3 regions of the Cellulomonas sp. A375-1 genome follow, and region 1 is predicted to be linked to each of the others. Evidence: riboswitches for the same ligand, from Rfam matches in the RefSeq annotation. Region 1 holds a riboswitch; each other region holds the start of a gene.

Region 1 (4,143 bases):
GGAGGGCGCTCCGGGCACGACGGCCTCGTCGGGATCGATCCCGAGGTCGTCGGACACGGGCGCCGCAGGAGCCGGGACGCCCGGCGCTGTCGTGGCACCGGGAGCGGGCGTGCTCGTCGGGGGCCTGGTCGCGCCCGGGGAGGGCGTCGTGCCGGGCACAGGCGTCCTGCCGGGCGCCGGGGTCGCACGCGGCGTGGGAGTCGTGCCGGGCGTCGGCGCCTTGGTCGGTGTCGGGCTCGCCGACGGCTTCGGCGTGGGCGACTTCGTCGGGGTCGGCGTCAGGTTGTAGTCGGACGGGAGGTTGTCCGCGTAGAGCACCTCGTCGGCCGCGCCCTGCCAGATCCCGGTGCTGGCGCTGCTCTGCACGATGCGCCCCTTGTACTTGGGGTTCTTCCCGTCGTACTCGTGGCACGTCGGGATCGGCTGGCACCACTTGTCCTCGGCGAGGTTGACGAGCGCGGCGCCCTTGTCGTCCTGGAGGCAGTGCTGGTCGTCGCCGCCATCGACCCACTCGACGGTGGCCGCGCTCGCGCGGGTCGCCTGCAGGACCGGCAGGCCGAGGGCGATCACGCCGACGACGAGCGCCGCGACCAGGGGCAGGCTCCGGCGGCCGAGCTGGAGAAGAGGGTTCACGAGGGGGCGCTTTCTACGGGAAGGGGGTGCGGGGGCACGGGGGGCGAGGACGGGTGCGGGCGGGTCAGCGGGAGCCGACGGGAACGCGCGGGCTGGGCTCGATCGCGCACGCGCCGACGGGCACGCCGCCCCAGAGGGCGTCGTCGTCGGTCGTCGCCGGGGACGCCGGGTTCGAGCGTTCCGGCGTCACGGGCTCCCCGAGGTCGACGGACCGGTCCACGGAGGAGCGGAAGATCGCGTCGTCCAGGCGGCCCTCCTTGCGCGCGACGATGGTCGCGGCGACCGCGGCCGAGGTCACGTTGTTCGTGGTCCGCGCCATGTCGGCGAGCGCGCTGATCGGCAGCGTCAGGATGATGACCTCGAGCGGGAGCCCCGCAGCGGCCAGCACGGTCGTCGCGGTGACCGTCGCGGTCCCGGGCACGCCCGCGGTGCCGATCGAGACGACGAGGCCGAGCAGCACCAGCACCGCGTAGTCACCGAGCCCGTACGGGATGCCGAGTGCGTTGACGCTGTACACGGCCAGGAGCACCGGCCAGATCCCGGCGCAGCCCGGCATCCCGATCGTCGTGCCGAGCGGCGCCGTGAAACCCGCGATCTCGGCGGGCACGCCGACGCGCTCCCGGAGCAGGCTCGTGGTGAGCGGCAGCGTCCCGGCGCTGCTCTGCGTCGTGAACGCGGTGAGCTGCGCGGGGAAGATCCGGCGGAAGAACGCGACGGGGCTCACGTTCGCGGACACCCGCAGGAACACGCCGTTCACGAGGTAGGTGTGGGCGAAGCAGACGACGAACGCGACGACGAGCAGCGTGAACAGCGGCCAGAGCTGGCTCGTGTCCGCCGAGACGGTCGACGTGAACGACGCCGTGAGGGCGAGCACCGCGTAGGGCGTGAGGCTGATGACGAAGCCGACCGCGCGGTAGATGATCTCGCGTGACGCCTCGACGAACGCCTTGAACGGGGCGACCTTCTGCGGGTTCTTGTCGGCCACCAGCGAGCACGAGACCGCCACGAGGATGCTCACGAGGATGATCGGGATGATGTTGTTCTCGGACACGTCCTTGACGATGTTCGTCGGGAAGAAGCCGATGAACACCGACGTGAACGGCTGCTGGACCGAGTCGAGCGACCGGGTGTCCACGTCCTGCGTGCCCAGGTGCGCGCCCTTGCCGAGCCCGACCAGCAGCGCCGTGCCGAGTGCGAGGAAGATCGCGACGAGGTTGAGGCTGAGCAGCCAGTAGACCGACCGTCCGCCGATGGTCCGCAGCTGCGACGTCGAGCCCAGCGACGTGATGCTCGACAGGATCGAGACGATCACGAGCGGGGCCACGATGGTCAGCAGCAGGTTGACGTAGACCCGGCCGAGTGGCTGGACGTACTCGACGTGGTCGCGGAACACCACGCCGACAGCGACGCCGAGGAACAGCCCGACGAACGTCAGCACGCTGAAGTTCACGCGCTTGCGTGCGAGGGCGAACAGGCCGGCGAACAGGCCGACGGTGACGGCGAGCGCTGCGGCGTCCCAGACGTTCACGGGGTGCTCCGATCGTGCGAGGGCAGCTCCCACGACCGGGGACGGTCAGGGAGTGCTCAGGGAGGGGGAAGGGCGTGCGGCGCGCGGGACGAGGCCTCGCGCACCGAGGTGACGACGTGCGTCAGAAGGCAGCGCAGGAACATCGACGGAGTCGGTGCTCGTTCGCACACCTCACGCCCGTGCTCCTCGTCGTCGGCAGGCGCCGATCCCGCGGCGCCCGTGCTTGCCGTCGTGCACGCGCACGACGGCCTGGTCCTCACCCGGGGCACCCCACCACGGACGGAGGGTTGCCGGTCTCCCAGCCGGGGCTTGTCGGAGACGCTCGTGACCTGGTCTTCCACGACCGGATCGGCTTATGCCGACTATACCGGTCGCTTTTTCCTTGCAGGCTCTTTCTAGTGACGACGGGAGCGCGGTGTCAACAACCGGGACCCGGTGGTCCGCACTCCGAGACGCTTGTCACCCGTTCGGCCGCACCGTGGGGACCTCCCGCTCGCACCCTTGACGTGCGGCGCCGCGGGGTCAGCGCGCGGGTTCGACCTCGTCGTACTCGTCGTCGCCCGCCCAGTCGCCCTCGGCGTCCTCGGACTCGTCGTCGCCACCCTCGACGTCGTCGTCGAAGTCGTCGTCCTCGTCGTCCTCCTCGGCGAGGTAGAACGGCGTGGCCTCACCGTGGACAGTCCCGAGGGCGTCGTCGTACACCTCGAAGGCGTCGGCCAGGACGTCGTACGCGTCGTCGACCGCGGGGTCGTCCTCGCCCTGGCGCGCGACGACAGCGTTGTAGTGCGCCTCGAGCGCTGCGACGAATCGGTCCAGCGCGGCACGGGGGTCGACGGTCATGTCCGAACGGTACCGCCGCGACGGGGTGCCCGGCAGGACCGAGGGCCGCCACCACTCCCCCGCAGCGTGCGACCCGCCTCTCGGCGTACGCACGGCACCCCGCGACGCGGTGCACAATGGGCGCCACGCGAGTCGGCAACGGGAGGGTGGCGGATGACCGTCGAGACGCGTCAGCGACGCCGGGACTGGGTCGCGCAGGGTGGGCAGTACGAGTACCGGGTCCTGGTCCTCCCCCGGACGACCAGCCGCAACGACGTCCAGCGCATGCTCGTCGAGCACGCCGAGTACGGGCGCTGGGAGCTGGCCCGGTCGGTGCTCTACGTGGGTGGCGAGCGACGCGTCTGGCTGCGGCGCAAGATCCTGCGGGTCCGCAGCACGCTCGACTGACCGCCGGCCCGCCTGCGACGACGACGCCCCAGCGGGCACAGCCCGTCAGCAGGTCGACAGGAGCCGGTCCAGGACGCGCGTGCCGAACTTCAGGGCGTCGATCGACACGCGCTCGTCGACGCCGTGGAACATGCCCGCGAAGTCGAGGTCCGGGGGCAGGCGCAGGGGCGCGAACCCGTAGCCCGTGATCCCCAGCTGCGAGAGCGACTTGTTGTCCGTCCCGCCCGAGAGCATGTACGGCAGCACGGCGGCCCCGGGGTCCTCGGCGAGCAGGGCGTCGGTCATCGCGTCGACCAGCGAGCCCGTCGTCGGCGCCTCGAGCGCCACGTCGCGGTGGATGTCCTCGATGCGCACGTGCGGGCCGGCGAGCCGCTCGATCGTCGCGCGGAACTCGTCCTCGCGGCCCGGCAGGAAGCGACCGTCCACGGCGGCCTCCGCGCGTCCGGGCACGACGTTCGCCTTGTAGCCCGCGGTGAGCTGCGTCGGGTTCGACGTGTGCCGCAGGGTCGCGCCGACGAACCTGCTCGCGGGGCCGAGCGCGGCGACCAGCGCGTCGATGCCCTGCTCGTCGTACGGGTCGAACGGCAACCCGGTGAGGTCCGCGACGCCTTCCAGCAGCGCACGGACCGTGGGCGTGAGCTCGAGCGGCCACGTGTGGCGACCGATCCGCGCGACTGCCTCCGCCAGGTGCGTCACGGCGTTGTCGGGCGTGACCTGGCTGCCGTGGCCCGCGCGCCCCTCGGCGACGAGCCTCA
Region 2 (4,143 bases), on a different contig from region 1:
ACGACGGGCGTCAGTCGCGACCGCGGCCGTCCAGGTCGGCGCCCTCGAGCAGGTCGAGCGCGGCGCCGTGGGTGTTGAACGTGTAGAGGTGCACGCCCGGTGCGCCGCCGTCGAGGATCCCGTTGATGAGGTCCACGCCCGCGCGGATCCCGCGGCGGTGCCGCTCGCGCTCGTCGTCCGCCGAGGCGAGCGTCTCGAGCAGCGCGCGGGGCACGGGGACGCCCGTGAGCGCCTGCACGCGCTCGAGGCGCGCCGGGTCGGTCGCCGGGATGATGCCCGGGATGATCGGGATGACCACGCCGGCCTCGCGCGCCTCGGCGACGAGCCCGAGGTACGCCTCGGCGTCGTAGAACACCTGAGTGATCGCGAAGTCCGCGCCCGCCTCCTGCTTGGCCAGCAGGGAGGCCACGTCCTGCGCTCGCGTGCCGCCCGTCGCCGCGTTGCCGCGCGGGAACGCGGCGACCGCGACCGACAGCGGCCGCACCCGCGCCCGCACTGCCTGGGCCGGGCTCGCCGTGCACCGGCGGCTCTCGATCTCGCGCAGCAGCCCGACGAGCTCGCTCGCGGTCGCCAGGCCGTCGGGGTGCGCCTGCCAGTCGTCCTGGCCGACGGGCGGGTCGCCGCGCAGCGCGAGGAACGAGCGGACGCCCTCGTCGAGGAACTCCTCGACGATCGTCGTGATCTCCTCGCGGCTCGTCCCGACGCACGTCAGGTGCGCGATCGGCGACAGTGACGTCTCCTGGAGCAGCCGGGACACCAGCGCGCGCGACGTCTCGCGCGTCTTGCCCGAGGCGCCGTAGGTCACCGAGACGAAGTCCGGGTGCACCGACTCGAGCGCCCGCACGGTCTCCCACAGGCGCGGGGCGGCCTGCGGGTTGCGCGGCGGGAAGAGCTCGAACGAGATCGTCGGGCGGTCGACGCTGCCCAGCGGACGCGGTGACGGCGCGACGTGCGTGCCGGTCACGGCGCGCGTCTCGGTCGTCGTGGTGGCGCCGGGCGCGGCGAGCGCGTCGGAGGGCCGCGGGGCGGCCACGGGCGGGACTGCGGTCGCGGCGCTCACGCGGACGGACCGTTCAGACACGAGGTCTGCGACATGTCGACTCCATCGGTCCTGGCGGAAGCACCCACACCCTCGTCGCGGAGGGGGGTTGCTGCGGCGTCAACGAGCCAGGTCTCTCGGCCGCTCTGGATGGTTGTCGTGATCGTAGGCCGGGAGCCCACATGCTGACCACGAGTTCTCACTTTGTGAGACCGGCGGGTCGCAGAGCGGACAGTCCACGACTGCGTCGGCCGTCGTGGAACGCGAGGGGGCGATCGCGTCCCTTGCTGGTGCGGCCCGGGGCGCGGAGGTCAGCCGAGCGGGCGCGGGCGCTGGTGGGGGATCTCGCCCCAGTTCAGGGCGCCGCCGGCCACCGACAGCAGGCCCGCCTCGACGGCCTCGAGCACGTCGGCGTCCGGTGCCTGGGCACCGGCCATGGCCTCCCGCGCACCGAGAACGGCTTCGAGCCGCATCTCGGGGTCGGGCATCTCGGTCATGCGCGGAACTGTAGCCGCGGTCCTCGATCAGGCGAAGTCCCGGCGCAGCGATCACCCGAGCGGAGCACACGCCGCCGCGACGGACACGTGTCCCGGGACCGGCGGCCGCGCCCGGGGCAACCGGGTCAGTGGGGTGCGCAAGGGCAGGTCACGAGGTGGTCGTCGACGAGTCCGCACGCCTGCATCGCCGCGTAGGCGGTTGTCGGCCCGATGAACCGGAACCCTGCCGACTTGAGCTCGCGGGCGAGCGCGCGCGACTCGGGCGTGGCCGCCGGGACGTCCGCCCACGACGCCGGGCGCACGTGCTGGGAGCGGTCCGGCGCGAACGACCAGAAGATCGAGTCGAGCGTCCGACCGGACGCGTGCAGGTCCAGCAGCGCGCGGGCGTTGGCGATCGTGGCCTCGATCTTCTGGCGGTTCCGCACGATGCTCGCGTCCCCCAGCAGCCGTTCGACGTCGTGCTCGTCGTACCCCGCGACGACCTCCGGATCGAACCCCGCGAACGCCGCCCGGAACGACTCACGCTTGCGCAGCACCGTGATCCACGCGAGCCCGGACTGGAACCCCTCGAGGGCGATCCGCTCGAACAGCGCCGCCTCGCCGTGCACGGGGACGCCCCACTCCTCGTCGTGGTAGCGCTCGTACAGTGGGTCCCCGTCCCCGAAGCACCGCCCGCTGACCCGAGGCGGCTCGGGTGCGCTCGCGGGCGCCAGCAGTGCGCTCAGGACATCGGGCGTGCGGACATCGGGCGTGCGGGCATCAGGTGTGAGCGCGTCAGGTGTGAGCGCGTCAGGTGGGGATGCAGCCATGGGGCGAGTCTGGCCCGTGGCACCGACACGCGTGGCCTCTTCGACACAACCTGTGGACGACGAGCGGTCACCCCCGCCGCACCCCCGCCCCCGCCCAGACTCGACCGGCCCCGACGCGACCCGCCGCGGCTCGACCCGACCCGACCCGACTCGACCCAGTGTCTGCTCCGGCTTTGGCGGCGGAATGCGCGAGTGGCCGCTGGGTCGTGGTCTCTCCGACCCGCGACCCAGCGTGTGCTCCGGCTCGGGCGGTGGGATGCGCGAGTAGGCGCTGGGTCGTCGTCTCTCCGATCCGCGACCCAGGGTCTGCTCCAGGTACAGCGGGGGGAGGGGCGAGCAGGCGCCGGGTCGTGGGGTTTCTAGTGATCGAGGCGGGGCTGCGGTGGCTCGGCGGAGCGTCAGGACAGCGCGGTGAGAAGCTTGCGGACGCGCTGCGGAGAGACCGGCGTCGGCGTGCCGAGCTGCTGCGCGAACAGGCTCACGCGCAGCTCCTCGATCTGCCACCGGACCTCGGCCCGGCGTGCCGGGTCAGCACCGGGCGCCGCGGCCAGCGCGTCCTCGAGGTCACGCACCTGCCACGCCAGGTCCGCGTCGCGCGCGGGGTTCTCCGCGGCCTTCGTCAGTCGGTACCGGGCCGCGCGCAGGTAGCGCGGCAGGTGCACCAGGCGGTCGGCACCCGTCTCGACGACGAAGCCCGCGTGCACCAGGCCGCCGGCCTGCGCCCGGACGTCCGAGGCGGTGGCCAGCAGCGCCAGGCTCGTCGTGCCCTTGAGGTCGACCTCGAGCTCGCGCCAGGCCGTGAGCACGTCGACGAGCGTGCCGACGAGCGCGTGCACCCGGTCCTCGAGCCGGTCGCGCAGCCACGTGCGCAGCTCGGCGTACTGCGCGGCGTCGCGGACATCCTGCGGGGCGCGGCGCGGCGTCCCGGCGCCGAGGTGCTCGGCGACGAGCGCGTCGATCGCCGCGAGCTGCACGTCCTCGACCAGCGCCTCGCGGCTGGGGTAGGGGTTGGCGGCCAGCGCGAGCGCCTGCGCGCCGCTCCAGCGCGACGTGACGCGCGCCGGGGCGAGCCCGATGTCGAGCAGCAGCAGGCGTCGCAGCCCGGCGCGTGCGGCGGCCGGGCGCGCGGACTCGTCGGCGAGCGTGCGCACCGAGACCGTCGCCGGTCCGCCCGCGCGCTCCTCGACCAGCGAGGGGAACGCGCGCACGAGCGTCGCGCCCGAGCGCACCTCGACCACCTCGGGGAGCGTGAGGTCGTCGGGCCACGTCGTGAGCCCGCTCCGCGTGACACCCTCCACGAGCGACCCCGCGGCCGACGAGCCCGTACCCGACGGGCCCCCCGCCGACGAGCCGGCAGCAGACGGACCCGCAGACGACAAGCCCGCAGCCGACGAGGCTCCCGACGATCCCCCGGCGCCCGCGGACGCACCCGCGCGGTCCGACGAGCTGCCCGGCACCGCGCCGCCCCCGCCGCCCGGCCGACGCCGTTCGTCGTCCCGCCCACGCCCGCGCGGCGCAGGACGGCCCGCGTCGTCGGCCACCAGACCCGCCTCGCGCATCGCCTGCCGCAGCGCGGACCGCACCGCCGTGTCGACCGCGTCCTGCGCACGCCCCGCGAGCCGGTGCTGCAGCGCGGCGAGGTCCTTGCCCTCGTCGACCACCCCGCCGCGGTCGCCGACCACCCGGAACGTCACGCGTAGGTGCGCGGGCAGCCGCTCGTCGTCGAACGCGTCGGCGGGGACGTCCACGTCCCGCACGGCGCGCACGGCCGAGGCGAACGCCTGGTGGAACGACGGAG
Region 3 (4,143 bases), on a different contig from region 1:
CGAGGAGGTCGTCCCCGCGGTCAGGGCCGAGGTCACCACGACCCTGTGGTCCGAGTCCGACGAGCGCCGCGCGGCCGGCTTCACCGCGAAGTGACGGACGCTCCCGCGTCGCCCGCGTCCGCGAGCCGGCCGCCGCTGTCAGGGGTGCACTGGTTCCTGCCGACCTCGGGCGACGCGCGGGGCATCCTCGGGGGCTTCCACGCCAAGGACTCGCGCGGGCACGCCGCGGGCTACCGCGCGCCGAGCCTGGAGTACCTCACGCAGGTGGCGCAGGCCGCGGACTCGCTCGGGTACGACGCGGTCCTGACGCCCACGGGCACGTGGTGCGAGGACGCCTGGGTGGTCACCGCGGCGCTCGCCGCCGTGACGCAGCGCCTGCGCTTCCTCGTCGCGCTCCGGCCCGGGCTGGTCTCCCCGACGCTCGCGGCGCAGACCGCCGCGACGTTCCAGCGGCTGTCCGGCGGACGCCTGCTGCTCAACGTCGTGACGGGCGGCGACGAGGTCGAGATGCAACGGTTCGGCGACTGGCTCGGCCACGACGAGCGGTACGCGCGCTGCCACGAGTTCCTCGACGTGGTGCGCGGCGTGTGGGACTCCTCGCCGTTCTCCTACTCCGGCGAGCACTTCCGCGTCGCGGGCGGGGCCGTCCCCGTCGCGCCCGAGCCGCGGCCGGAGATCTACTTCGGGGGCTCGTCGTCGGCCGCGCTGCCCGTGGCGGCGGCGCACGCGGACGTCTACCTGACGTGGGGTGAGCCTCCCGCGCAGGCCCGGGCGAAGATCGACGAGGTGCGCGCGCTCGCGGCGGCGCGCGGCCGCGACGTGCGGTTCGGCGTGCGGCTGCACGTGATCACGCGCGACCGCTCGTCGGACGCGTGGGACGTCGCCCAGCGCTGGCTCGACGACCTCGACCCCGCGTCGATCGCGCAGGCTCAGCGGGGTCTGTCCGCGTCGGGTTCGGTGGGCCAGCAGCGCATGGTGGCGCTGCACGGCGCGGGCGCGCTCGCGGACAGCCGCGACGCACGCGCGCTCGAGATCCACCCCGGGCTGTGGGCCGGCGTGGGGCTGGTGCGCGGGGGCGCCGGGACGGCGCTGGTCGGGAGCCACGACGAGGTCGCCGACCTGGTCGGGGAGTACCACGCGGCGGGGTTCGACGAGCTGGTCCTGTCCGGCTACCCGCACCTCGAGGAGGCGTACTGGTTCGCCGAGGGCGTCCGCCCCCTCCTCGAGGCGCGTGGCGTGACCCGTCAGATCGCGGAGTGCCCGCCGATCCGGTGGTAGGTCCGGTCGTGGTAGACCAGCGGCGACGCGGCCTCCAGGCCCGTGCGGTGGGCGCTCTCCGGCTCGACGTGCACGCTCGAGGAGATCGCCTCGACCGAGACGAGGTGGCTCGACCCGACGGCCGTGCGCTGCACCACCCGGCCCCGCACCCACGCGAGCGCGCCGTCGATCACGGGCTCGCCGGTCTCCAGAGCGCTCCAGCCGCCTGCCGCGAACCGGTCGATGCCGCTCGTCGCGAACCGTGCCGAGACGTCGTCCTGGTGGTCGGCGAGGAAGCTCAGCGTGAGCGTGACGGCCCGCTCGACGGCGGGCCAGGAGGACGACGACGACGCGAGCGAGAACGCGAGCAGCGGCGGCTGCGCGGACACCGAGATCACCGACGTCGCGGTGAAGCCCACGGGCCGGCCGTCCTCGTCGCGCAGCGCGACCACGACCACCCCCGCGGGGTGGCCGCGGAACACGGCCTTGTACTCCTCGGGTGACAGACGCGGCGTCGGCGCGGCGCAGGACGTGCCGGACGTGCCGGACGTCCCCGAGCGCGGCCCGACGACGGGCTCGGCGGTCATCGGGCCACCGCCGCGAGCTCGTCGGCCTCGACGCCCGAGGTGCGGGTGTCCCGTGCGGCACCCAGCGAGCGCCGTAGCGCCTCGCCCCCGCGCGCGAGCCACGCGTCGACCACGGGGGGCAGGTCGGCAAGGTCCGCCTCGGTCACGGCGAGCGAGCGGGTCGGCACGACCGCGCCGAGCTCGACGAGCACGGGCCGCAGGTGCACCTCCCCGACCAGCGCGTGGGCGGGGGTCCCGGACACGACGAGCGGCACGACGACGACGCCAGCCAGGCCGTCGGGCCCGTACAGGTCGAGGAACGCCTTGAGCAGCCCGGTGTAGGAGGCCTTGTAGACGGGCGTCGCGACGACCGCGACGTCGGCACCGGCCAGTGCGGTGCGGGCCGCGTCAGCCCGGGGGTGGTCGGCGGCGAGGATCTCGTCGGCGAACGCGGCCAGGTCGATCGGTGCGGCGACCTGCCCGTCGACGTGTGCCGCGATCGCCGCGGCGACCTGCCGGGCCGCGCCCAGCGTGCGCGATCCCTCGCGCGGGTTGCCCGACACCACCACCACGGTGGGTCGGGGCGTGGTCTGCGTGCTCATGTGGGTGCCCCTCGCATTCCTCGTCCGTCACGGTTGCCGACCCCAAGGGCCGGCCCGGTCTCCCCCGGGAGCACCCCGTCGTGACCGGGGTTGCCGACCAGCGAGCCGGGGCTTGGCGCTGGTTCTCGTGACCTGGCAGAGGGGTATAGCAGCGGCGTCGGAAATGGGTACCGAATAAGTCGGAAATCTCGTCAGCTGGACGGGTGCCGGAGGCTCACGAGGCGTCGACGGGGGGCAGGTTCACGAACTGGAACTGCCACTGCGCGGGCAGGTCGCGGGGCACCATCACGGTCGTCGCACCCGCGTCCCACGACGACGGGACCAGGAACATCGCGTCGGGGCCCTGCACCAGCAGGCGCAGCCCGCGATGCCGCCAGCGGGGCGCCTGCGCGGCCACGCACTCCTCGTCGGGCGCCGGGGTGACGCCGTCGTCGGGGTCGTCGTCGTGCACGCACAGGTCCTCGACCGCGATCGTCGTGTCCGACAGGCGCAGCGGCGTCGTCGTGTCCAGCACGACGAGCGGGAGCTCGTCGAGCTCGCGCGCGGTCTGCTGCGCGAACCCGACCCCCGCCCAGCCCGCGGTGATCGAGACCACCCACAGCACGCCGGCCACCACGAGCACCCACAGCCCGGCGACCACCCCGGCGGGCCGCTCCCGCACGTAGCGCAACGCGCCCGCGGTCGCCGCCGCGCCCACCGCGATCACCGCCGCCGCGACCAGCGGCAGCCACACCCACGACCCCCACCACGCGTACGCCAGCAGGAGCAGGACCCCCACGCCGAGCACGCCGGACCCCGCGAGCACGGCCGCCCGCGCGCGGTCCGCGAGCCGCTGCGCACCCTCCGGCGTCGCGCGTAGGTGCCGCGCCCGCACCTCGAGCCGCGAGTGCACCGTGGCGACGGTGACGAACAGCGTCGTCAGCACGACGAGCGGCACCGCCAGCGACTTCGGCGAGCGCATGACGAACTCGCGCGGCGACAGGCCGATCGTGTCCACGTCGAGCCCGAAGTACCAGAGCTCGGACCGTGTGAACGCGTACCCGTAGTAGAAGAGGAACGCCGAGACGAACGTCGCGGGCGCGACGAACTGCGTCACGACCGTGAACCACGGGGGCAGCCCGCGCCGCGGCTCGTCGGTCATCGCTGCGCGGGGCTCATGGCTGGCCCTCGTCCACGGTGGGCTCGGTGGTCGGCGTCTGCAGCTGCTCGCGCTGGCTCTCGTCGACGAGCGGGAGCGGGGTGCCGGGCGACGCGAGCATGGTCTCGGCGGCGTGCGTGCAGTCGTCGTCGCTCACCTCGGCGGCGCAGCGCAGCGACCCGTGCGCCGCGATCGTCGCGTCCAGGTCGAGGTGCTCGGGGTCTCGCGGCACGGCGGAGATGCGGCACCCCTGCGGTGGCAGGTCGACGTCGACGCACACCGCGCCGGTCGCCTGGTCGCCGCACGCGTCCTGGTCCCAGATCCAGTCGCCGGCGATCACGAGCTCGTCGACGTGGAACGTGATCCCGTCCGCGAGGTCGAGGCCCACCAGCCCGCCGTTCCAGAACAGCGACCCGCACGAGGCCGTGCCGTCGAAGGTCGCGAAGCCGTCCACGGGCGGCGCGGTGGTGACCACGGGCTGTCGGCCCGGCGGCTCCTGCGGCTGCTCGCCGCCGCGCGTGCTCGTCGTCGCAGGCTCGCCGGTCGTAGTGCTCCGGGTGGACGCCTGGTCGTCGGGTGC

The links. Region 1 has a riboswitch for S-adenosylmethionine ahead of CWIS_RS14150 (dicarboxylate/amino acid:cation symporter). Riboswitches for the same ligand answer to the same signal wherever they lie in the genome.
Region 2: another riboswitch for S-adenosylmethionine. It lies ahead of CWIS_RS16360 (methylenetetrahydrofolate reductase); the one in region 1 lies ahead of CWIS_RS14150 (dicarboxylate/amino acid:cation symporter).
Region 3: another riboswitch for S-adenosylmethionine. It lies ahead of CWIS_RS06160 (NADPH-dependent FMN reductase); the one in region 1 lies ahead of CWIS_RS14150 (dicarboxylate/amino acid:cation symporter).

Annotation. Positions count from the first base shown of each region.
Region 1 covers NZ_LFKW01000133.1:17,409-21,551, forward strand. Annotated here, with positions in the region: gene CWIS_RS14145 (fibronectin type III domain-containing protein) at 1-633, opposite strand, end outside; gene CWIS_RS14150 (dicarboxylate/amino acid:cation symporter) at 698-2,161, opposite strand; SAM riboswitch class IV at 2,376-2,491, opposite strand; gene CWIS_RS14155 (hypothetical protein) at 2,684-3,001, opposite strand; gene CWIS_RS14160 (DUF5703 family protein) at 3,155-3,388, shown strand; gene CWIS_RS14165 (M20/M25/M40 family metallo-hydrolase) at 3,434-4,143, opposite strand, start outside.
Region 2 covers NZ_LFKW01000152.1:14,855-18,997, forward strand. Annotated here, with positions in the region: gene CWIS_RS16360 (methylenetetrahydrofolate reductase) at 11-1,060, opposite strand; SAM riboswitch class I at 1,100-1,196, opposite strand; gene CWIS_RS16365 (hypothetical protein) at 1,351-1,536, opposite strand; gene CWIS_RS16370 (DNA-3-methyladenine glycosylase I) at 1,662-2,345, opposite strand; gene CWIS_RS16375 (DUF3418 domain-containing protein) at 2,744-4,143, opposite strand, start outside.
Region 3 covers NZ_LFKW01000051.1:66,459-70,601, forward strand. Annotated here, with positions in the region: gene CWIS_RS06145 (LLM class flavin-dependent oxidoreductase) at 1-94, shown strand, start outside; gene CWIS_RS06150 (LLM class flavin-dependent oxidoreductase) at 145-1,278, shown strand; gene CWIS_RS06155 (flavin reductase family protein) at 1,245-1,844, opposite strand; gene CWIS_RS06160 (NADPH-dependent FMN reductase) at 1,841-2,425, opposite strand; SAM riboswitch class IV at 2,450-2,558, opposite strand; gene CWIS_RS06165 (hypothetical protein) at 2,640-3,566, opposite strand; gene CWIS_RS06170 (hypothetical protein) at 3,580-4,143, opposite strand, start outside.